Regions from separate parts of the Planococcus liqunii genome, predicted to be linked through region 1. Evidence: riboswitches for the same ligand, from Rfam matches in the RefSeq annotation. Region 1 holds a riboswitch; each other region holds the start of a gene.

Region 1 (6,095 bases):
AACGGCGCCTGCGCTTATTCTTCTTCATCTTCCTTAGATGAAGATGCCTTGAATGAAGCACCAAGCGATAAGGCTAATGCAATGCCAATCAGGAAAAAGGCGGCGTTTTGCTGGACAATGCCCAGTATGAAGAATGGCATACCGATTGCTATGCCCGTTCCGAAATTCGGTTCAAATGTTTTCTTTGCCATCATCCACTCATCCTTTCTGCTGTGTACTTAATTTACGGAAAGCAAAGGAATAAGTTTCAATTCAAAAAGAAACACCGGCATGGAGCGCCAGCGTCTTTTTTTGCTGATTTAGTTTTGGACGGTTTCTTCTTCCTGGTAGACCGGCACCCATCCTTCAGTTGTGACGAAAATCCGGACTGCCACAACTTTGCGGTCATCTGCCAATGTAAAGTAATGTGTGATGTTTTCAGGCACGGAAATCAGATCGCCAGGAGACAAGTGGACTTCAAAAAAGCGCTCGTCTTTTCCTTGGATGATGAAAACGCCGTGGCCACTGACAATATAGCGCACTTCGTCGTCTGTATGAATGTGCTTGCGCTGGAAGTTTTTTAGCAGTTCATCGAGTTTGGGATTGGAGTCGGACAGCGAGATGATGTCTGCTGCCTGATAGCCGCGGCGTGCAGAAATGTCATCGATTTCCGCTTTGAAAGCAGCCAGGATTTCCTCTTTTTCTTCATCGCTGAGGTCGAATTTCTCGCGCAGGTGCTCCGGCAATTTGTTGATATCCCAATGTTCATAGACGACTTCCTGCTGTTCAAGGAATGCTGCTACTTCGTTTTGTGCTTCAAGTGTTTCGTTTGTGCCTTGGATTTTGATGATTGCCATTATGAATCTTCCTCTCTGATTTAGGTTTTATTGTGATTGTATTTGATATAAAGCCAGCTGGTACTGGAACAGAAATTCACTGGCTTCCAGCAGCTTCTTGGCTTCAAAAGCGTTTTTGCCCCATGCCGTTATGCCGTGGTTCCGGATCAGCACCGCACCACTGTCGCCATGGATGTGCTTCTGGAACTCTTCCGCCAGGTCAGGGATGTGTGCGTGGTTGGGAATGATCGGGATGGTCAGCACCGCATCTTCATCCCATAAGCCGAATGCTTTGATCAGTTCGAGGCCTTGGAATTCGATTTTTCCGCGGTTCCCGTAGATTTCGGAAATGACGTTGTTTGCTACAGTATGGATATGAAGGCTGCAGCCAGCGGCCGTTTTTGTATAGACTTCGCAATGAAGCAGAGTTTCCGCTGACGGCTTCAAATGAGTATCTTCGATGGCCTGGCCGCTGGCATCCACCAGCAGAAAATCTTCCGCTGTGCGTTTCCGCTTGTCTTTGCCGCTGGCGGTCACTAGAAATTCGATTGGAGAGTCCTGTACTTTAATGGCCAGATTGCCGCTCGTTCCCATAAACCAATCGCGGAGCGCCAATTCGTCTTTGACATCTGCGAGTTCCTGCCACCGTTCCTGAAGGGCCGTCATAGCTTCACACCCAAGCGGGCGTTGATGATGGAAGTGACGTCGCGGAAGTTTTCAAACGGTTCATATGCCAAGCCGAGTTCTTCACATTTCTCAATCAGAAAATCGCGGGCAATGACAAGATCCGCCCGTTTCGCCGCTTCAAGATCGGTAATGGAATCACCAATGACAATGCTTTTGGAGCCGCCTTTCAGCAGCTCACGGATGATGGACGGCTTGCAGCAGCCGCAGCCTTGGCTCGTGCAGTCGCCGTCGCAGCCATGTGGGAAATTGATTTGGATCGTTTCACCCGAGAAATCCGCTTCGTTGCAGTAGATGCCGGCAAAAGGGCCGAATGGCTCAAGCAGCGGATGGACAAAGAAGTCGATGCCGCCGCTGACGATATAAAGCGGGATGTCCTGTTCCTTGGCATAAGCTACAAATTCAGCAAAGCCGTCGCGGATTTCCGCCTGGTCCAGCACAAAGCGGATGATGTCGTCTTTTTTCGAAGATGGCAGCAGCGAGAACATGTTCGCCACGCCTTCTTTTATGGACACCTGCTGGGACAGGATATCGTCTTTAATCGGTTCCCAGCCGGGCGGATTGAATTTTTTCATGATGGCGATGATGTTGTCGTTATTGGTGACAGTGCCATCGAAGTCGCAGAATATTACTGGTTTGCTCAACATGCTTACCCCCATATTTCCAATGCTGTTTTTAGTTCCTCATGCTGTTCGGAAGCGTCAGTGAGTGTTGTTTTGTTCAAAACGGCATCGACTGCCTGGCGGAAAGCCCGCCCGCCGCCGGCTGCACCGTTCGGATGGCCATGTACGCCGCCGCCGGCATTGATGATGCTGTCGATGCCGAAATCGTTCATCAATAGCGGCACCAGTCCAGGGTGGATGCCCGCGGAAGGAACCGGGAAAGTCCGCTTTAAAGGACTTTCCTTCACCAATTCCTCGCCGAGTGCCAGCGCCTGCGCTTTTTCCAGTGCAACACTGCCGTATGGTGAGGGGAACAGTGAAAAGTCAGCGCCTGCGTAACGGACCAGTTTGCCGAGGGCAAGGGGAGTCGCCAGACCGTAAAAGCTGGATGAAGTGAATGCGCCGCTGAATGCCGGATGCGCCATGAGCGGCAGCCCGACTTCCGTGTCTTCGGCCAGTTCCTGCAGCACATCGAGCCCGTAAGCATGCACATTGAACAGCAGCGCGTCCGCACCCAATTCGCGTGCTTTTTTCGCTTTGTCCCGTAGAGCGGTAGTGCGTCCCGATAAGTTCATCGCATAAAGCGTCCGGTGTCCGGTTTCTTCAAAAGCTTGCCGCAAGACGTTCTTCCCGGTCGTGATTCGCTGTTCAAAAGGCGTCAGCGGATTATCGAAAAGGATTTCATCGTCTTTCACCAAATCTACACCGCCAAGTGCCTGCTGCTGCAGCTGCGCAGCCAGGAAATCCAGATTGCGGCCGATAACGCCTTTAAAGATGCTCATGACAAGCGGGCGTCCGGTCACTCCGAGCAAAGCCCGGATGCCGTCTATGCCGAATCGCGGTCCCGGGAAATGGGCGAGCAGCTCTTCATCAAAATCGAGGTCGAGCAGCTTTACTTCACCGTCGAGCGATAACTTGCCGAATACAGTCGTTAAAATCGCCGGCAAATCCGCCGAGAAATTGGCGCTTGGATACGAAATCTCCACCACCGCTTTGATTTCATCCGGCTTTAGCGGATGCGGTGAATCTTCGAATTCCGTTACGGAAACGACATTCCCTTTATGCTGCTTCAATTGCTGCTGCTCCAGCAAAGGCAGGTCGGTCCACGAACCGATCGTTAAGCCAAGGGCAATCCCTTCCGCTTTTTTCCCGAACGAACCGGGTTTGCCGTACAACTGATATGTTGCTATTAAATTGCTCACTGCATTCACACTCCTGTTAAAAATCAAAATAAAAAACCTCTTCAAACAAGAAGAGGTTAAGGGGCTTAACAACTTCTTATTTCCCAGCCGCATCGAATGGCTGCAAGAATTAGCACCGTGTCCGTCATTGGACCGGTTGCCGGGCTTCATAGGGCTCGTCCCTCCACCTGCTCTGAATAAGAATGGTATTCAATTGGTTTAGTTTAAAGAAATTAATTCTGATTATTTCATGGCAGAAACTTTCTGTCAATAAATATTTTTAAAATTTTATCTAGTAAAAAAAGTAATTGACACTCAATTCTGAACCGTGATAGGATTCTTTTCAAACAGCATACACATACTTAAACAGTACTCTTATCAAGAGCAGGCAGAGGGATATTGGCCCTATGACGCCCAGCAACCGACCGTAATACCTTCGTGAGAAGGGGCGCTTTTGCGCCGGAATGCAAAATTCCGCAAGGCACGGTGCTAATTCCATCAGAAACTAGCATTTCTGAAAGATAAGAGGCGCGGAATCTGTCGTTCTAAGCCTCTTTCTTTGCGGAAAGAGGCTTTTTATATTGAACCGGAGAGGTAGATGAATGATGACAATTGCAACCAAACAATACGAAGCATTAACAGAAGAAACAGCCATTGCACTGGCTCGCCGCTTATATCCATTCCCTGAAGGCGCGGAACTGGTATGCCGCGAAATCGGCGATGGCAATTTAAATTACGTATTCCAGGTCAAAGATCCGAAAAGCGGAAAGGCTCTGATCATCAAACAAGCACTGCCGTATGCGAAAGTGGTCGGGGAAAGCTGGCCGCTGACCTTGAAGCGTGCAGCGATTGAAGCGAACGCTCTCCAAAAGCACGGCGAATTCGCACCGGGCCTTGTGCCCTCCGTCTATGCAACCGATGAGGAACTGGCGATTACGGTGATGGAAGACCTGTCGCATCTGACGATTGCGCGTGAAGGGTTGATCCAAGGAGAAGCCTACCCGAAACTTTCCGAAGACATTGGCGAATATTTGGCGCGTACGCTGTTCCATACATCCGATTTTGCGCTTCACCCGTTTGAGAAAAAACGTTTGGTGGCCGAGTATTCGAATCCGGAACTGTGCAAAATTACAGAAGACCTGATTTTCACCGACCCGTTCTTCAACAACGACACCAACGACTACGAACCGGAACTGCAGGGAGCGGTAGAAGCGATTTGGAACAATGCTCCATTGAAACTGGAAGCCGCGAAGCTGAAGTTCAGCTTTTTGACGGAAGCGGAAGCGCTGCTGCACGGTGATCTCCATACCGGCAGTATTTTCGCGAGCGAGTCGGAAACCAAAGTCATCGACCCGGAATTCGCGTTTTACGGACCGATCGGTTTTGATGTCGGTTTGTTTCTGGCCAATTTGATTGTCCAGTCAATTACGCGAAGCGGCGAAGAACGGCAAGTCGTTTTAATCCATATTGAAAAGACATGGGACGTTTTCTCTGCCCGTTTCACGCAGCTGTGGGAGCAGGAAGGCATCGAAGCCTTCAAAGAAACGGCCGGCTACAAAGAATTTGTGCTGGAAAAGATTTTTCGCGATACGCTTGGCTTTGCGGGCTGTGAATTGATTCGCCGCACGATTGGCCTTGCGCATGTAAAAGACCTGGACGGCATTGAAGAAGCGGAGCAGCGCATCCGTCTGAAAAAGCAAACTTTGCAAACAGGAGAAGCCTTAATTCTAAAGCGCGCCGAATTGACATCAATCGGCGCGGTAGCCGGACTCCTGGAGGAGCTGCAGCCATGAGTATTCCGTTATCCATTGTCTGGACAGAAGGGCAGCTGGTTATCTTAGACCAGCAGAAACTGCCGCATGAAATCGATTATTTGACGCTTGAAACCATTGAAGATGTTTACGAAGCGATTTTTACGCTGAAAGTGCGCGGTGCGCCGGCCATCGGCATTACCGCTGCCTATGGGCTGGCGGTTGCCGCCCAGCGCCATAGTACGGATACGGCCGAAGCTTTTTTGGAGGCTGTGCAAACAGATGCAGAATATTTGGGCCAGTCGCGGCCGACAGCGGTGAATTTGGTCTGGGCGCTTGAGCGGCTGCTTAAAACCGTTCAAAAAGCCGAAACGGCCGAAGCCGGAAAAGCACTTCTCATCGAAGAAGCCGAGCGCATCCACCAGGAAGACGAGGCATCTTGCCGCCAGATCGGCGAATACGCCTTGTCGCTGTTGGAAGGGCGGGGGCGCGTCATGACCATTTGCAATGCCGGCTCGATTGCCACGGCTAAATACGGAACCGCGCTGGCGCCGTTTCACTTGGGAAGCGAACGCGGCCGAAAGTTTGAAGTATATGCCTGTGAAACCCGGCCGGTCTTCCAAGGTGCGCGGCTGACCGTCTGGGAACTCCAGCAGTCGGGAGTGGACGTCACTCTCATCACCGACAGCATGGCAGCCCATACCATCGGCGCAAAAGACATTCAAGCCATCATCGTCGGGGCAGACCGCATCGCGGCAAACGGTGACACGGCCAATAAAATCGGCACCCTCAATCTCGCGATTCTCGCAGATGCTTACGGGATTCCATTTTATGTGGCAGCCCCTGCCTCAACGTTTGACCTTGCGACCCGAAGCGGGGAAGAAATTCCGATTGAAGAACGGAAAGCGGAAGAAATTACCCATATCGGCCATCAGCCGGTGGCGCCTCTTGGCACAAAAGTCTTCAATCCGGCATTCGATGTGACGCCGGCGCATTTAATTT
Region 2 (6,095 bases), 550 kb from region 1:
GACGTTGTGGTACACCGTTTTTGAATTCAACAGATTGAAATGCTGGAAAATCATGCCGATGTCTTTCCGGGTTTCCCGGATTTCTCTGCTGGATAGGGTGGAGATGTCTTTGCCGTGGATCAAAACCCGGCCGCTTGTCGGCCGTTCCAATAAGTTGACCGTCCGGATCAAGGAACTTTTGCCGGCGCCGCTAAAGCCGATGACACCATATATTTCACCTGTTTCAACGGTCAAGTCAATGCCGTTCAACGCGTGGATTTCCTGCTTGCCCGACTGGTAGGTTTTTGCGACCTTTTCAAATTGAATCATTTGGTATGCCTCCTCTTGCTGTCTAAACCTTTACTGTACACTTCCACTTTCTTTCAAAATGAACGAAAAAAAGCCCTCTTTTTTCTTATCCACAAGAAAAAAGAAGGCTTCAGAATGAAACCATCTCGTTCTCATCTTCCAGATGCAAAAAAAGCATCTGCAGGAATTAGCACAGTGTTCGCATATAGCGAACCCGCTGCCGAAACGTCATAGGGCCTGTCCCTCGGTTTCTCTGGATAAGAAAGTGATGTACGTTATTCGATTTGTAATGTTTACTTTATTGTGAAATAACGAATAAGTCAAGGGCATCTCTAAAAAACTTTATTCAAGCAGAGAAAAGAAGCAAAAAGACCTATGTGAAGCCGTTGTGTTAGGCGGACCCTGCTGGTTTCTTTCGAAATACCGCAGATACTTTTGTTTCCGTGCCATCTTTGATGCGAATAATGTTTTCAAGATGTTTCCAAACGGCCATAGCAAATAAGGCAACAGCAGTGGCAAGGGGCCAGATGCCTTCAGCCGGCCAGTAGGCGATGGCAAAAAACATGCCATACAAAACCAGCACGCCAATCACCAAATAATTGGTGACTAGTGCCGCCAGCACCAGCAGCAATCCGCCGGCAAGCCCAAGTTTCCAGTCGAGCGCAAGCATGACGCCTATGACAGAAGCGGTTCCTTTGCCGCCGTCAAAGTTCATATAAAATGGGAAGTTGTGGCCGAAAATCACACCGGCTCCTACCAGGAACAAGAGCATCCAAACCGTGTCATCGGATAAAGAAAAGCTGTTCAGCAAAAGGCGGAATCCGACGACGGCGAGAGCTCCTTTCAGGATGTCCCAAAAAGCGACCAGTGCGCCGTATTTCCAGCCAAGGACGATTGCCGCATTGGACGCTCCAGAATTTTTGACGCCTTCTTTTTTGACATTGACGCCGGATAAGAGCTGGGCAAGGGAAGAACCATGAAGGCAGCCGATCAAATAACCTGAAAAAAGTGCAAATGCAATCCATAAAATCATATTTTCTCACCTCTATATAGTAAACGGCTGAAAGAAGTAATGGTTTCATAATTTTTAGAAAAGATAGACTTGACAAATTATTTTATTCTTTTTATACTACTCAACATGATGGAAAACTAAATCTGAATACTCTTATCAAGAGAGGCGGAGGGAATAGGCCCTATGATGCCCGGCAACCAACAAGCGATGCTTGGAAAGGTGCTAAATCCTACAGATCCGGCAAGACGGGATCTGGCAGATGAGAGGAGGCAATCCGTATACAACGGCCCTCTTCTTAATTGAAGGGGGCTTTTTTCTATTCCTCCTCAACCGCGGTTTCCATCAAAAAAACCTTAGGAGGAAAACAAAATGACAAACTTTAAACCAGAAACGCTTTTATTGCACGGCGGACAACAACCGGATCCAGTGACTGGAGCGAGAGGGGTAGCCATCCATAAAACCACTTCTTATGTGTTTAAAAATACGGAGCATGCCCAAAACTTATTTGGATTGAAAGAACAAGGAAATATTTATTCGCGCATCATGAACCCGACCGTGGACGTCTTTGAACAGCGTGTGGCGCTTCTTGAAGGCGGGACTGCTGCAGTCGCCCTTGCATCGGGAATGGCGGCCATTGCTTTCTCCATTCTGAACGTAGCGGAAGCGGGAGACGAAATTGTGGCGGACGGCAATCTGTACGGCGGTACCTACAGCCTTTTTGCCAACACATTGCCGCGCTATGGCATCACGGTTAAATTTGTAGACGGAACAACAAACCCGGAAAACTTCCGGGCAGCCATTACGGATAAAACAAAAGCGATTTTCGGTGAAATTATCGGAAACCCAAGCTTGAACGTTTTTGATGTAGAAGCGGTAGCCGACATCGCCCATGAAAATCAGATTCCTTTATTGATTGACAATACATTTGCCTCGCCTTACGGCAGCAATCCGATCGCGTTCGGCGCAGACGTTGTCATCCATTCCGCGACAAAATGGATCGGCGGGCACGGCACAACCATTGGCGGCGTTGTCGTGGACGGCGGCAAGTTCAATTGGAATAATTCAAGATTCCCGAACTACACAGAGCCGGATGAAAGCTACCACGGCATCCGCTATGGCATCGACGTGGAAGGCGCCTCGTTCGCAACCAAGCTGCGCGTGCAGCTGCTTCGCGATTTCGGGCCGTCATTAAGTGCGGAAAGTGCCCATGCGTTCCTGCAGGGACTGGAAACTTTGCATTTGCGCATCCCGCGCCATAACAGCAATGCGCGCTTGATTGCGGAATATTTGAAAGACCATCCGCAAGTGGAGTGGGTAAACTATATCGGTTTTGAAGACCACCCGTCTCACCAGTTGGCGCAGAAATATTTGAGAGACGGCTACGGTTCAATCGTCAACTTCGGCGTGAAAGGCGGACGCGAAGCGGGGCGCAAAGTCATTGACAGTGTCGGTTTATGGTCGCATGTAGCGAATGTCGGCGATGCCAAATCATTGATCATCCACCCGGCTTCGACCACGCATCAGCAATTGAAAAAAGAAGAACTGGAATTGTCAGGCGTTACCGAAGAATTGATCCGCTTGTCAGTAGGGCTTGAAAATCCGGAAGATTTGATTGCCGATCTTGAACAAGCCATCCAGGCAGCAGTTTTGGAAAACGTGTAAGGAGGGAACGGACATGACGACTGTATCCATAGGATCACTGACCTTAGAATCTACGGAAGTCTTGCATGATGTGAAACTTGCCTATGAACGCTGCGGAAAAGAAGGGGCTCCGGCCATCCTCGTCTGCCATGCGCTGACAGGCGATCAGTTCGCTGTAGGCACTGCTGAAAATCCAGGTTGGTGGTCGGGGCTGATCGGGCCTGGCAAAGCTGTGGATACAGACGTTTTTCAAGTCATTACCTTTAACGTGCTCGGCGGCTGCCATGGTTCAACGGGACCAACGTCGATAAACCCGGAAACCGGAGAACCTTACCGGGCCTCATTTCCGCTGCTTACGATACGCGACATGGTGCGTGCGGAATATGCCGCTTTGAAAGAACTTGGCATCTCTCATCTGACAGCGGTTCTTGGTGGTTCGCTCGGCGGGATGAAAGCGCTGGAGTGGGGGCATTTGTATCCGGATTTTGTAGATGGCATTTTGCCGCTTGCAGTGACGCCCGCCTATAGCGATTACGGAGTAGCATTCAACTGGATCGGCATTCAATCCATAGAAACTGATGCACTTTTTGAGGGCGGGAATTATGTGGATTCTGCAGATCTAAAAGGGTTTGAACTGGCGCGGATGGCTGCGATGGTCACTTACCGGAGCGGCAATTTGTTCGACCAGCGCTTCCGGCGCAGCACCAAAGAAGGACAGTTTCAGGTAGAATCATATTTGGACTACCAGGGGCAAAAACTGGCGAAACGCTTTGATGCCAACAGTTACCTGACTTTGTTGAAAGCGATGAATACCCATGACGTGTCACGGGAGAAAATCGATGTGGAAATCTTTACTCTATCCTTTACGTATGATTTGCTGTACCCGAGCGAGCAGATGATTCCGTGGTTAAAGAGCATGGCAAACGCTTCGTGGGAAATCATCGAAACCCAGTTCGGACATGACGGATTTCTGGTCGAGTTCGAAAAATGGGGAGAGTATATCCAAAAGAAATTGAATAGCCTGGTCGTTCCTGAACTCATGCGATAAGCATGGGTTTTTCTTTTGTGCAATGGATTTCACTTAACTTATTGAAAGCGAAAGTTTTTGGTATGCAACAAACCCTGAGTTCGAGCGTCTGTAAAGTAGAATATTCGAAATTCGGGAGGGGGTTGTTTTATGGTTAAAAAGCTATTTTGGTTAGGCAGCGCAGCCACGCTGGCTCTCAGCTTAGCCGCGTGCAGCGAAGCGAGCAGCAACGAGGATGTGCCAAAAAGCCATACAGAAGAACATTCAACTGAAACAGTGGAAGAAACAGCAGCAGCAGAGCCGGAACAGGAGAAGGCGGAAGAGAGTGAAAGTGGAGTGGAAGAACCGGTAGTCGATGACGAGCAAAAAGGAATGGCAATAGACACTTTAAAAGAAATTGTAAAAAACGCCGAAACCGGTATTGTCTACCGATTCTCTGATGGGTTTCAAGTCGGGAAAGCAACGCGCGATGAAGTGTATGCCGCAATAGGCGAACCGGAGGAGCAAGTGGATGAATTCGATTTTTATCACGGTTCGATGGGAAATGCTTCTTATCAAATTGCCTATGACAAAAACAATGTCATGGAAGAAGCACGCTATTTCGGCACCAACGTGGAGCGCCAAACGAATCTTGGCGGCATTACAAAGAAAGATTTGCTTGAGCATGTTGGAGAGCCGGCGGAAGAACGAAAAATTCCAGCTACCGGTGAAACAAATCTTGTCTATCATGCAGGAGATTACGAATTGCAGTTTGTCCTGGCGAAAAATGGCACGACAGATCATGTTAATCTTTTGAAAAAACAGTAGAGAGAAAAACGACACGGCCGGTAAATTTCCACGGCCGTGTTGTTTTATGTTTTTTTAGTCTTCATCTTGGATATCCACATCATCCGGGATCGGAGTCGCACGCCATTCTTCAAGGGCCTGTTTGGCTAATTCAAGCTGCTGGAAATGCGTTTCAAACTGTGAGGTGTTGACCAAGTACTGCTCTCCGTCATGGACTGCGCGAATGCGGCCTTCAAGCACATAACTCAAGATTTGTTCTTCAGGCATCGACAGAAAAGCGGCAGTTTCCGGGATTGTCATATACATGTGATCATCTCCTCTCTTTTCTTCCATTATAATTGATGAAGACAGGTATCTCAAAGCATTCATTTCATGATAAAGTGAAACTCAATTAATGGGGATTTTCTTCATCCCCATTGATTGTTAGTTGGACCAATCGGACTTTTACGATCAGTGGATCTCCCGCTCGGAAAAAGCGGGAGTCTTACTGCCCGTTAAAGCGGGATAAAGTTACTGCCATAATACGAAAAAAAGAGGTGTTGGATATGAATTACTGGCCATATATATGGGTATTGCTTGGGGCAATGCTGTGGGGGACGACGGGAACTGCACAAAGTTTTATCGATGGAACGGCCCATCCTCTGACAATCGGTGCGCTGCGTTTGAGTATAGGAGGCTTTACGCTTTTGGCGTTTGTGCTATGGACAAAAAAATTGAAGCTTCGCTCAATCCCATGGAAAGCTGTCTTGTTATCAGCAGCCACAATGGCACTGTTTCAGCCCTTATTTTTTTCATCAGTCCAGTTGACCGGGATTGCGATCGGAACGGTTGTTGCCATCGGCAGTGCACCGGTTTTTTCAGGCATTTTGGAATGGGCGGTGCTAAAAAGAAAACCCGACCGCATTTGGAGCATGGCGACCGGCTTAGCGATTATCGGCTGTTTGCTGCTGTTTGCGGATAAGGATGCACCTGCTGTTGACCCGGCAGGCATTTTGCTCGCACTGGGTGCCGGGTTGTCATTCGCAACTTACGCCGGTGTCAGCAAGAAAGTGTTGGAACGTATGGACGCTGTTCCGGCAGTTGCGGTCATTTTCTCGTTAAGTGCACTGTATTTAATGCCGTTCTTATTCTTTTTTGATTTGTCATACATAGCAGCACCGGAAAATTTAGGTGTCATTTTATATCTGGGATTAGGAGCGACCAGTCTTTCCTATATTCTATTCTCCAGCGGCTTAAAGCTTATACCATCTTCTTCTGCGGTGACCTTGTCGCTTGCTGAGCCAATGACAGCCGCTCTGCTCGGCGTATTCATTGTCGGGGAAGTGCTGACGGGAATTGCCT
Region 3 (6,095 bases), 1.4 Mb from region 1:
TTTATCCTTGTTTCTCTCTAAGTGGCCGTGAGCCATTTTTATCAGGCTTATTGCCTGCATGTGGAATCAGTAGAAAGAAAACCCACTGATTCAACTCTTACGTTATGTACTTTCCTGCCATTCCATTTGACCTTTGCATCGAATTTGATAGGATTAAAGATATCTTAACTTTTTTAACGGAGGTTTTCCATGATTTATCCATTTAACGGCAAATATCCATCCATCCACCCTTCTGTTTTTATTGCAGACCACGCCACCGTCACCGGAGATGTGATCATCGGAGAAGATTCCTCCGTCTGGTTTAATACCGTCATCCGCGGAGACGTCGCGCCAACCATTATCGGCAATAAAACCAATATCCAGGACTTGTGCATGCTGCATCAAAGCCCGGGAAAAACTTTGGTTCTTGAGGACCAGGTCACCATCGGGCACCAAGTGACGCTTCACAGCTGCGTCATTCGAAAAGGCGCTTTGGTGGGCATGGGTTCCATTATTATGGACGGAGCCGAAGTCGGCGAAGGCGCATTTATCGGCGCCGGCAGCCTCGTGCCGCCCGGCAAAGTGATTCCACCCGGCATGCTTGCTGTCGGCCGGCCAGCAAAAGTGGTCCGCGAACTGCGGGAAGAGGACAAACAGGACATGGAGCGCATTGTCCGTGAATATGCAGAAAAAGGCGCGTATTATAAATCGCTTCAAAGGAGTGAATAGAAAAAGAGCCGGCAGCTTTGATTGAAGCTATCGGCCAACGCCTCTCAAGGGACGAATCTGCGCAAGAAGCAGAAAAAAAGACGGCCGGCATAATTTTGCCGGTCGTCTTTTTGTTATTTATTACGCTTGTTTAAAAACACCTGATTGTTCTCTTAATACTTCCACTTTGTCTGTGCGTTCCCATGGAAGATCGATATCTGTACGGCCGAAATGTCCGTAAGCTGCCGTCTGTTTGTAGATCGGGCGGCGAAGGTCAAGCATTTTGATGATTCCAGCCGGGCGCAAGTCAAAGTTTGCACGGACTAGATCGTCCAATGTCTCTTCATCCACTTTGCCTGTTCCGAATGTATCAAATGCGATTGATACCGGATGCGCTACCCCGATTGCATAAGCCAATTGCACTTCACAACGGTCAGCAAGTCCTGCTGCTACAATGTTCTTCGCTACATAACGGGCTGCATAAGCTGCAGAACGGTCAACTTTCGTCGCGTCCTTGCCTGAGAAAGCGCCGCCGCCGTGGCGAGCGTATCCGCCGTAAGTGTCAACGATGATTTTGCGTCCTGTCAGTCCCGCATCTCCTTGTGGTCCGCCGATTACAAAACGGCCAGTCGGGTTGATGAAGTATTTTGTTTCCTCGTCGATCAAGTTTTGTGGAACCACTTCATTGATGACGTATTCTTTAATATTGCGCTGGATTTGCTCAAGCGTTACTTCCGGATGATGCTGAGTGGAAATAACGATTGTGTCCACGCGAAGCGGTTTATTGTTTTCATCATATTCGATCGTTACTTGTGTTTTGCCGTCCGGACGCAAGTATGGAAGGATTTCTTCTTTGCGTACTTCAGCCAATCGGCGCGCCAATTTATGGGCAAGCGAGATTGGAAGCGGCATTAACTCTTCTGTTTCGTTGCAAGCGAATCCGAACATCAGACCTTGGTCTCCTGCTCCGATATCGTCTAGTTCTTTATCAGTCATTTGGCCTTCACGTGATTCAAGCGCTACGTTCACTCCAGCGGCGATATCCGGTGATTGCTCATCAATTGCTGTCAAAACTGCACTTGTTTCGGAGTCGAAACCGTACTTAGCGCGAGTATAGCCAATTTCACGAACTGTTTCACGCACAACTTTCGGGATATCAACATACGTAGATGTTGTAATTTCTCCGGCAACAAGAACTAGCCCTGTTGTTACAGTTGTTTCGCACGCAACCCGTGCATTTGGATCCTCTGCTAAAATGGCATCCAAAATAGAATCGGAAATCTGATCACAGATTTTATCCGGATGTCCTTCTGTTACTGACTCTGATGTGAATAATCGACGGTTTTTCAAAATGTGTTTCCTCCTTATATCCTGCGAGATTGCTCTCGAAATTGATACGGTACTCGTTTCCCATGTCAAGTCCGTTCCGTGAGGATTGAACTTCAAGCCGTTGTGGCCTTTGTACACGAGGATTAAGGGCAATTTCATAAAAAAATCCCATCCAGCATCTGCATGTGGAAAGGAGAAATCATCATAAGCACCTTTCACTCTTATCGTCCAAGGTTGAGACCTTGCTTCAGGTTTGGCACCTTCTCTGCATGCAGCAGCAGGTTGCCGGGTTTCATAGGGCCTGTCCCCTCCACCAGCTCGGAATAAGAGTATCCGTTCAATTTTTCATCATACGGAAAGTAGGAAGTGATGTCAACGATTTTCGTTCAAACAACGGCAATATTGCGATTAAACCGCTATAATTTTTGTTACAGGCGCATTAAAAGTATTTTTTTCATAACAATTGGTTATTAGTATAGACTATTGGTTTGAATGTGTTATACTAATGTTCGAATATACATCCTCCCCATTGCCATGGGAATAACCGAAAAGGAAGGTACATATAAATGAATCCAGTGAACTTCGCAAATAATTTAAAGGATCTTTTAAATGGCCAAAATGTGCACATCCAACTTTCAGTTCCACAATTAGTGGAAGCTGCAACATCACGTGGGGAAGCCGTATTGACTCGAGAAGGTGCCGTTAAAGCTGAAACCGGCAAATACACAGGCCGTTCACCTAAAGACAAGTATATAGTAGAAGAAGCTATTACTAAAGACAAAGTCGATTGGGGTTCCGTAAATCGCCCGATTTCTTCTGATGTTTTTGAAAACTTATATAACAAAGTAATGGAGCACCTGAAAAAACAGGATGCCTTATACGTTTTCAAAGGCTTTGCAGGAGCAGACCCAGAGTCCCGTTTGGCAATTCAGACGGTTAATGAATACGCGTGGCATAATCTTTTCGCCCACCAATTGTTCATCCGCCCGACGGCTGAAGAATTGGCAGCGCATGAAGCGGAATTCACCGTCGTTTATGCCCCGACTTTCCATGCAGATCCTGCAGTGGACGGTACGGATTCAGAAACATTCATCATCGTTTCGATGGAAAAGAAAATCATTTTGATTGGCGGCACCGAATATGCCGGCGAAATGAAAAAATCTATTTTCTCAATCATGAACCACATCCTGCCTGAGAAAGGCATTCTTCCTATGCACTGTTCAGCGAACGTTGGGAAAGATGGCGATGTTGCGTTGTTCTTCGGTTTATCGGGGACAGGCAAAACGACTTTATCAGCAGACCAGGACCGCAAATTAATCGGCGACGACGAGCATGGCTGGTCAGACAACGGCGTATTCAATATTGAAGGCGGCTGCTACGCGAAAACAATCAACCTTTCACGTGAGCACGAACCACAAATTTACGACGCAATCCGTTTCGGTTCTGTCCTGGAAAATGTTGTAGTTGATCCAGAAACTCGCATTCCGGACTATAGCGATGGTTCATTAACAGAGAACACGCGCGCCGCTTATCCAATCCAGGCAATTGACAATATTGTCGATCCATCGGTTGCTGGCCATCCGAAAACAATTATTTTCTTGACTGCTGATGCGTTCGGCGTACTGCCTCCAATCAGCAAATTAACAAAAGAACAAGCGATGTACCATTTCTTGAGCGGCTACACATCGAAGCTTGCTGGAACTGAGCGCGGCGTCACTTCTCCGGAAGCGACATTCTCGACTTGCTTCGGTTCACCATTCTTGCCGCTTCATGCTACAGTATATGCAGAAATGCTCGGCCAAAAAATTGATGAGCACGGCGTAGACGTCTTCCTGGTAAACACAGGCTGGACAGGCGGCGAATACGGCATTGGCAACCGCATGAAATTGTCATACACGCGTACAATGGTCCGTGCGGCAATCAAAGGCGAACTTCATGACGTGGAAACGGAACAGGAAGCAATCTTCGGCCTGCAAATTCCAAAACAAATTGAAGGCGTACCTGCTAACATCCTGAACCCTCGCGACGCTTGGGCTGATAAAGAATCTTACGATCAAAAAGCGAAAGAACTTTCTCAGAAATTCCAGGAAAACTTCAAAAAATTCGGCACCGTTTCAGCTGATATTAGCGCACACGGCGGACCAACACCACTATAAATTACATGTAAAAAAGCTATCCTTTGGGATAGCTTTTTTGCTTGCGTACCTTTAAATTTCATTCTACTCCTGACTTACCGCTCTTGCCTTCTCATCCACTCGGTAAGTGCTCGCGCCGTCTTGCGGTTTGCTGCTGGCGGAAAGAAATGGGTGTATTCAGGAAAATACCAAGTTTCGTGCGGTTGGTCATTCATTTTCAAAGCTTCTTCCAGCAAATAAGCCTGTCCGGAATAAACGTTTTCGTCTTTCAGGCCATGGATGATTAAGACGGGCGCATTCACTTCGTCCAAGCGCAATAAGGGGTTGCGTTCTTCGTATGCGGTTAACGCCGTATTCGGTGTTCCGCCATACAAGCGTTTCATCATGCGCCGCATATCCGGACGCTCCTTATACGTTAGCACCGTATCCGTAACGCCGGCCCATGTGACGACAGAGCTAATGTCCCCTCTTAACACGGCTGTCCATAGCGCCATAATGCCGCCGCGCGAGAAAGCTAATACATGCACATTTTCATTGCTGAACTTTTTCAGGACTTCGACTGCATGAACAGCATCCCACCGGTCGGCTCCGGCAAATTCATCGCGGCCTTCCCCGCCCCGATTGCCCCGGTAATAAGGTGCAAATACCACAAACCCCTGTGCTGCAAATTGCGCAATGCGTGCCGGGCGCACCATCCCGATTGACTGGATGCCGCCTCTCAAGTAAAGAATGCCGCTCCAATCTCCCGCTTCTTTCGGTTCCGCCAACAGCCCTTTTACCCGCAAGCCTTCTGACCAGTAGACAATTTCAGTCAGGCGGACATGAGGATTCGGCGATGGATACATTTTTTTCGATTCAATTGCCCCATTTTCCAAGTTGCTCCACCTTCTTTATAATTTGTTTCATCCCCGCGTCTTTCATCAAAAAGCTGAAAGAGCCAACCGGTTGAAGTTTTTCCATTAACACAATGCCTTCGGTTTCCATCTTTTCGATTTTCTCCAGGTGCTCCACTTCCGCCAGAAAAACGGTTTTGCAAAAAGGTCTTTCCGAAAAGACGGTATACTCCGCAAACCATTCCGGATTATGAATGACTGCACCGGTTTCTTCGTATACTTCCCTTTTCGCGGCTTGCGCTAAACTTTCGCCTGGTTCCACCTTACCGCCAGGGAATTCAAGGCCACGCACCGAGTGCTTCGTCAACACCCATCTATTGTTGAATTTGCAGATCACTAGCACATGCTTGCTTTCAATCGGAAACGTTCCGGGCTTAAACGACAGTTCGCAGCGGCAGCCGTTCAAATCGATATACTCCATCATTTCACCTCTTGGACATCAGAAAAAGCGTACCCTGATATTATCAGTGTACGCTTCTGTATCTCTATCTTACTTCTTTTCACCCAAAAATGCTGACAACATCCAAGAATGTTTCTCAAGATTTTGATGGATGGCATTAAGCATGTCTTCTGTCATATCATCATTGTCGGCTGCTGCCAACTCCATCCCTTTTTTCAAGGATTTCATGATTTTATCAAAATCTGATACGACAGTCTGCACCATCTCATCTGAATTTTCCTGGCTGGTTGCTTCATCAACAACTGACAATTCCAGCTGCTCTTTCATCGTTGCGACCGGCTTGCCCCCAAGCGCCAACAAGCGTTCTGCGATTTCATCCATATGTAGAGTCGCTTCGTTGTACAGCTCCTCAAACTTCACATGCAATGTAAAGAACTGATGCCCTTTTACATACCAGTGGAAATTATGTAATTTTGTATAAACGACTGACCATGTTGCGACCTGTACGTTTAATTCCTGGTTTAATTCTGCTGACATTCCAATCACTCTCCAATTAGTTTGATAAGCTCTTATACTTTATTTATACCTCACCTGTGCTTACAATAAACATAAGTGATCCTTTCCAGAAAGAAGCTGACTTCAAATGAAGAC
Region 4 (6,095 bases), 1.0 Mb from region 1:
CCTGAGGCGGCATTGCCGGTAATGGAAGGAAAAGCATTGCTGTTCAAAGAATTCGCGGGGGTCGATGCGTTTCCGATTTGTTTGAACACAACGGATGCTGAAACCATCATTCAAACGGTCAAATTGCTTGAACCTGGCTTTGGCGGCGTCAACTTGGAGGATATTTCGGCGCCGACTTGCTTTGTTGTAGAAGACCGTTTGAAGGAGGAAATGGGCATTCCGGTTTTCCATGATGACCAGCATGGGACGGCAATTGTGACATTGGCTGGTTTGGCCAATGCCTTGAAATTGGTCGGAAAAGAGATTGCTGATACAAAAATCGTGGTTAACGGCGCAGGTGCAGCCGGTATAGCCGTCGTGAAGCTTTTAAGGAAGTTTGGCTGCAGCCAGCTCGTGATGTGCGATACAAAAGGCGCTATTTTTGAAGGCCGGACATACGGCATGAATCCATACAAGGAAAAAGTGGCGGAAAACACCAATCCGGACCGTTTGGAAGGCTTGCTGGGCGACGTTATCCATGGTGCAGATGTCTTTATCGGCGTTTCAGCGGAAGGTGCGCTGACGCAGGAAATGATCCGGATGATGGCAAAAGATCCGATTATTTTCGCAATGGCTAATCCAAATCCGGAAATCCTGCCGCATTTGGCGAAAGAAGCGGGCGCGCGCATCGTTGGGACCGGGCGTTCCGATTTTCCGAACCAGGTCAATAATGTGCTGGCCTTTCCCGGAATCTTCAGAGGGGCTTTGGATGTTCAAGCAAGCCAAATCAATGATGCGATGAAAATTGCGGCCGTTGAAGCCATTGCCGGACTGATCGAGGCGCATGAACTTCACGACGATTATGTGATACCGGCTCCTTTCGATCTGAGAGTAGCACCGGCTGTAGCTGCCGCTGTTGCGAAGGCCGCAATCGAGACGGGCGTTGCCAATTACGCATATTTGCCGCAAAACACACTGGATGGCGTTCCAGCTGTTTCCGGCAAAGAACATATATAATAGAAGAAAAGCGGCCTATCCTTTTGGATTGGCCGCTTTTTAACATCGATTTTGAAGAGTCAAAGAAGCTTTGCAGGCCTATAGAAGCGACGGTGCATTTCCGGTTTGCTGCCGAACTTTTTGCAATGCCTGTTCCAAGTCTTCCAATAAATCGTCGGTATGTTCCAACCCGACAGACAAGCGCAGCAGGCCATCGGTTATGCCGCGTTTGCCGCGTTCTTCTTTTGGCATAGAAGCGTGGGACATGGTTGCGGGATACGACAAGATCGATTCGACTGCCCCTAAACTGACGGCAAATAGCGGAATCTGTAAACTTTCCACAAATGCCCGGGCTGCTTTCTTGTCAGCTAGCCGAAAAGACAAGACAGCTCCGGCGCCTGTTGCTTGGCGTTCATGGATCGGGTATCCCGGGTGGAACCGGAATCCCGGATAGTAGACTTCTTCAATGGCCGGATGGCTATGCAAGTAATCGGCAATAATGCGCGCCGAAGCGGAAGATTGCTTAAGACGTGCCCCAAGTGTCTTAATGCCTTGAATTAGCGTATAAGCGTCCTGGGCGCCTAAAACAGAACCGAAGGTGTTTTGGATAAAACCCAGACGGGTGCCGAGCTCTGCATCTTTCGTTACGGCAAGGCCGGCAATGATGTCGCTATGCCCGGACAGAAACTTCGTCGCACTGTGGAGGACAAGGTCCGCTCCAAGGTCCAGCGGATTTTGGTAAAGCGGCGTCATAAAAGTATTGTCGACAAATGTCAGGCAGTCATTCGCTTTTGCCAGTTTAGCAGCGATTTCAATATCGGTGATGTTCATCACCGGATTGGAAGGCGTCTCAAGGTAAATGACTTTAGTGTTCGGGCGAATCGCTTCCGCCATTTCGCTCAAGTCCGTCATATTGACAAATGTATAATCAATCTGGAATTTGTTCAAAACTTCTGTAACGAACCGGTAAGTGCCGCCGTATACGTCTTTAGAGACGAGCACGTGGTCACCAGCGGACAGCAGCATAAAAGCCGATGAAATCGCGGCCATGCCGGAAGAAAAGGCGAATCCGCGTGTGCCATTTTCAAGTTTGGCAATGGTTTCTTCCAACTTTAAGCGCGTCGGATTTCCGGAGCGGCTATAGTCGAAAGGTCCGAATTCATCAAAGCTTTCCTGATGATAAGTCGAAGATAAATAGAGGGGAACATTGACTGCCCCGGTTTCACGGTCTACGCCGGTGGCATGAATAAATTGCGTTTCCAATTTTTGAGTTGTCATGTTTATCATCCTTTCATATAAAAAACCAGGGGCTTTCTTCAGAAAAGAAGAAAGCCCCTGGTTTGGGAATATCATCTTCTCATCTGCTAGGCGGTTGCCTATTGGAATTAGCACCGTTGCCGTTAGGCTGGTTGCTGAGACATCGCAGGGCCAAATCCCTCCGTCTCTCTTGATAAGAAATAAATTATGAAATTATGTGCGATTTAATATTTGTAAGTCTAGAGCATTTCAGCCGGAAGTGCAAGGGAAAAAATGAAATAATCTAAAAACATCCACTTGAAGTATGTAAGAAGCAAAAGGGCATTTCTTTTAATTCGAATAGCGAAAGGTTATAATAAGCATTAACTATTTTTTATAAAAGGGGAATATGGATGTATATTGTGACTTCAACTGTAGAAGTACCGATGGGAAAAACACAGGATCTGATTGAAATATACCGAAATCGTTCCCGCCGGGTAGACCAGGCAGAAGGCTTTCAGCAGTTTCGCTTGATCCAGAACACCAAAAAATTAAATGAATTGACCGTGCACATGGAATGGCAGTCAAAAGAGTCTTATTTAAAATGGGTCCGAAGCAGCGAGTTTAAAGAAATCCATGAACTCGAAAAGAATTACCCTGACAAGGACCTGGCAGGAATTGCTCCGAAAGTCCGCCAGTATGAAGTGGTGGCCGAATGAACAAAGCCATTAAAGGCCAAATTGCACTGGAAACGGCCAAGAGCATTTATGAAGCTTACCCCAATTTGTGGGAGCGCTTCGGCGAGCGGGGATTTCAGCATACAGAAAAAGACAACCATCACCATCTGGACCATTTGGAAACAGCTTATGAATTGGAAGACATGCAAGTTTTCCTTGATTATAGCCGCTGGCTCGAGACGGTGCTGAACAGCCGCAATGTGGAAACTGCACTTATTATCGATAATTTTGAAAGGCTCATCGACATTCTTCCAGGGAAAACGGGAAAGCAGGAAGAGCGCTTTATGCTCGCCTGCCTGAATGAAGCGAATGCCTTACTTACTAAACCGTAGCAAAAGGAGGTTGATCCGATGATTCAACCCATTCAATTAGCGGATTTGTTTTTGGAAGGCGAAGATATGGAAGCGTTGCGCCACATCCGTTTCTTCCTCGATCAGCACAGCCGCAAAGAATTATTCGACCATTTGCTGACACCGGCAATGTATCATATTGGCTCTTTATGGGAAAACAATGAAATAACAGTAGCGGATGAGCATTTAGCGACAGCCATATGTGATTTTGTTGTATCCGCTGTGGACAATCGTGAAATGGCAGAAAAAGGGCTGGAAAGAAAAGTGATGGTTCTTGGTCCCGAAGGGGAAGACCATTACATCGGCCTAAAAATGGTCTCCAGCCTTTTTCGTGACCATGGCTGGTCAGTGAAATACATGGGCCCGAACCTTCCGTTGCCGCATGCTTTGGAAGCTGCGGAAAAATGGCAGCCTGATGTCGTCGCTTTATCGGCGGCACTTGTTTACAGGCTGCCTGTTTTAAAAACTTATGCACAAGCGTTTTTGGCATTGCCGTCAAAACCTGCTGTTTTAATTGGTGGACGGGCGGTCAATGTTTCCAATGTGAACTCTTTGAGAAGCACAGGTGCGATGGTTATACAAGATTTAAGCCAGTTGGAACTCTGGCTGAAGACGGGAGAGAAGCCGCGCAATGACTACGACATCTCAATTTAATGGATTGCCGCTCCCGGCATATACACTGGATCGCCAGCTGGTCATCACCGAAGGCTCAGCAGAAGCGATTGAGCTATTTGGCGACTGCCGGATTTTCACCGATATTGTCGATGAAGAAAGTCTGAAAAAAGCAAAAACCCTATTAAGTTCCGAAGTTCTTCAACCAAAATTTGAGCTTAATTTTATTTCCCGAAAAGGCGAGCTGCTTTTGGCGGATGTTTATGGGAAACGGAGTGATTCAGGAAGCCTTTCGCTCGTTGTTGTGCCTAAAGACAATCAATTGGAGCGTGTGGCAAACCAACTGGCCAAACTGCGCGAAAGGCTCCGGGAGACGGATTATGATCTGTTCCTGGAAAAAGAACGCACGGTCGAACTGCTTCAAAGGGTAAGCGAATTATCCGCTCCGTATATTCAATTAGACACAAACCGTCTGCTGGTGCCGTTGTTCGGCGATTTGACGGAAGAGCAGGTGCAGGCATTCTCTCCGCGGCTGTTGGCGAACATTTACGAAACCCGGGCAGAAACCGTAATTTTTGATTTAACCGCGATGGGGAAAATTACAGACGGCGGCCTTCAGCAGTTGGCTGATTTGCTGCAATCTTTGATGATTATGGGGACAGCCAGCATTTTTACAGGTGTCAAACCGGAACATGCCAAGCAGCTGCATCAGATGCAGGCGAAGCTGCCGATGCGTTTTCTTTCTTCGCTGCAAGAAGTCTTGTCGTCCAACCGACGGACAAGCTGAGCTGGCTATTTTAAAAGAGCCGGCTTTTTTCTTTGCCCGAAAGCATGAGCGGGAAAGATGTAATGATTTGGCAAAATCGATACAATATGTAGGGTAAGGAGTGAAGAACAATGCACATAAAAAAGTTTAAAGATATTCCTCTTTCTGTTTTAGATTTAGCACCGGTCAATGAAGGTAGCAACGCCGGAGAATCGTTCCGCCGCAGTGTGGAGCTTGCCCAGCATGTGGAAAAGTGGGGCTTCAACCGCTACTGGCTTGCTGAACACCATAACATGCCAGGAATCGGCAGTTCCGCGACTTCGGTATTGATCGGCCATATTGCCGGGGCTACTGAACGAATCCGTGTCGGCTCAGGCGGGGTCATGCTGCCGAACCATGCACCGCTCGTCATTGCCGAACAGTTCGGAACGCTCGAAGCGATTTATCCTGGCCGCATCGACTTGGGGCTCGGGCGTGCGCCTGGCAGTGACCAAGCGACCGCTTATGCGCTCCGGCGCACATTGCAAAGCAGCGGAGATGATTTTCCGCAGCAAGTGTCCGAGCTGGAGAATTACTTTTCCGATAAACCGGTCGGACGTGTTCGTTCGTATCCGGGCACAGGCCTTCATGTGCCGATTTGGCTTTTGGGATCCAGCGGCTTCAGTGCCCAGCTGTCGGCCATCAAGGGCTTGCCGTTTTCATTTGCCAGCCACTTTGCGCCGGACTTTACGATGCAGGCGCTGCAATTATATCACCAGAATTTCAAGCCTTCCGCCGCACTGAAAGAGCCGTATGCCATGGTCGGAGTAAATGTCATTGCAGCGGATACCCAGGAACGCGCAGAATGGCTGGCGACATCCAGCCAGCAGCAGATGTTCAACTTGATGCGGGGCATGCCGACAACGTTCACCCCGCCGATCGACAATTTGGAAGAGGCTTGGACGGACCGGGAAATCGCCATTTTCAAAGAAAAGCTGGATACGGAATCAATGATTGTCGGCACGCCTGATGTAGTGCGCGAAAAACTAAGTGCTTTCATCAACAAAACCCGTGCCAACGAAGTGATCATCAACTCCCAGGTTTTCCACCAGGAAGACCGGCTCCGCTCTTATGAGATTGTTGCTGAAATGATGGAATGAAAAAATCCCCTTCAAGATTTTGCTTGAAGGGGATTTTTGTTCAGCAAACGGCCTCCCTGGAAACAGAGAGTGTCAGCCCTATGGTTTACTGGAGATTTTGCACTTTTTTCTCTTCGTCTTTCACTTCTTCGGGGATATCGTCGTCTTCCAAAAACGAAAATACGGGTGATCCTTCGCCAATCATGTCCAGTGATGCAAAAAAATCGTCGTCAAACTGCCGGCGTTCAACTTCCTGCGGGTCCACACGTCTGCGGTCCATGATTAAAACCTCCTTATTTGA

What was found. A riboswitch is a leader RNA that binds a small molecule or an ion and turns the genes downstream of it on or off. The one in region 1 is predicted to bind S-adenosylmethionine.
Region 2: another riboswitch for S-adenosylmethionine. It lies ahead of QWY22_RS16210 (O-acetylhomoserine aminocarboxypropyltransferase/cysteine synthase family protein); the one in region 1 lies ahead of mtnK (S-methyl-5-thioribose kinase).
Region 3: another riboswitch for S-adenosylmethionine. It lies ahead of metK (methionine adenosyltransferase); the one in region 1 lies ahead of mtnK (S-methyl-5-thioribose kinase).
Region 4: another riboswitch for S-adenosylmethionine. It lies ahead of metC (cystathionine beta-lyase); the one in region 1 lies ahead of mtnK (S-methyl-5-thioribose kinase).

What each region holds. Positions count from the first base shown of each region.
Region 1 covers NZ_CP129238.1:3,833,110-3,839,204, reverse strand. Annotated here, with positions in the region: gene QWY22_RS18980 (hypothetical protein) at 15-191, opposite strand; gene QWY22_RS18975 (1,2-dihydroxy-3-keto-5-methylthiopentene dioxygenase) at 300-836, opposite strand; gene QWY22_RS18970 (methylthioribulose 1-phosphate dehydratase) at 864-1,481, opposite strand; gene QWY22_RS18965 (2-hydroxy-3-keto-5-methylthiopentenyl-1-phosphate phosphatase) at 1,478-2,146, opposite strand; gene mtnW (2,3-diketo-5-methylthiopentyl-1-phosphate enolase) at 2,149-3,363, opposite strand; SAM riboswitch class I at 3,437-3,546, opposite strand; SAM riboswitch class I at 3,715-3,870, shown strand; gene mtnK (S-methyl-5-thioribose kinase) at 3,945-5,135, shown strand; gene mtnA (S-methyl-5-thioribose-1-phosphate isomerase) at 5,132-6,095, shown strand, end outside.
Region 2 covers NZ_CP129238.1:3,281,583-3,287,677, reverse strand. Annotated here, with positions in the region: gene QWY22_RS16220 (methionine ABC transporter ATP-binding protein) at 1-309, opposite strand, end outside; SAM riboswitch class I at 438-552, opposite strand; gene QWY22_RS16215 (glycerol-3-phosphate acyltransferase) at 680-1,321, opposite strand; SAM riboswitch class I at 1,451-1,566, shown strand; gene QWY22_RS16210 (O-acetylhomoserine aminocarboxypropyltransferase/cysteine synthase family protein) at 1,670-2,962, shown strand; gene metX (homoserine O-acetyltransferase MetX) at 2,976-3,989, shown strand; gene QWY22_RS16200 (YjgB family protein) at 4,119-4,775, shown strand; gene QWY22_RS16195 (helix-turn-helix domain-containing protein) at 4,830-5,060, opposite strand; gene QWY22_RS16190 (DMT family transporter) at 5,300-6,095, shown strand, end outside.
Region 3 covers NZ_CP129238.1:1,326,507-1,332,601, reverse strand. Annotated here, with positions in the region: gene QWY22_RS06745 (gamma carbonic anhydrase) at 190-708, shown strand; gene metK (methionine adenosyltransferase) at 829-2,037, opposite strand; SAM riboswitch class I at 2,235-2,346, opposite strand; gene pckA (phosphoenolpyruvate carboxykinase (ATP)) at 2,583-4,172, shown strand; gene QWY22_RS06730 (alpha/beta hydrolase family protein) at 4,247-5,026, opposite strand; gene ytkD (RNA deprotection pyrophosphohydrolase) at 5,007-5,465, opposite strand; gene QWY22_RS06720 (Dps family protein) at 5,535-5,981, opposite strand; gene yidD (membrane protein insertion efficiency factor YidD) at 6,088-6,095, shown strand, end outside.
Region 4 covers NZ_CP129238.1:2,813,129-2,819,223, reverse strand. Annotated here, with positions in the region: gene ystJ (NADP-dependent malic enzyme) at 1-996, shown strand, start outside; gene metC (cystathionine beta-lyase) at 1,075-2,253, opposite strand; SAM riboswitch class I at 2,330-2,432, opposite strand; gene QWY22_RS14205 (antibiotic biosynthesis monooxygenase family protein) at 2,625-2,930, shown strand; gene QWY22_RS14200 (hypothetical protein) at 2,927-3,280, shown strand; gene QWY22_RS14195 (cobalamin B12-binding domain-containing protein) at 3,299-3,952, shown strand; gene QWY22_RS14190 (STAS domain-containing protein) at 3,930-4,697, shown strand; gene QWY22_RS14185 (LLM class flavin-dependent oxidoreductase) at 4,808-5,815, shown strand; gene QWY22_RS14180 (hypothetical protein) at 5,901-6,074, opposite strand.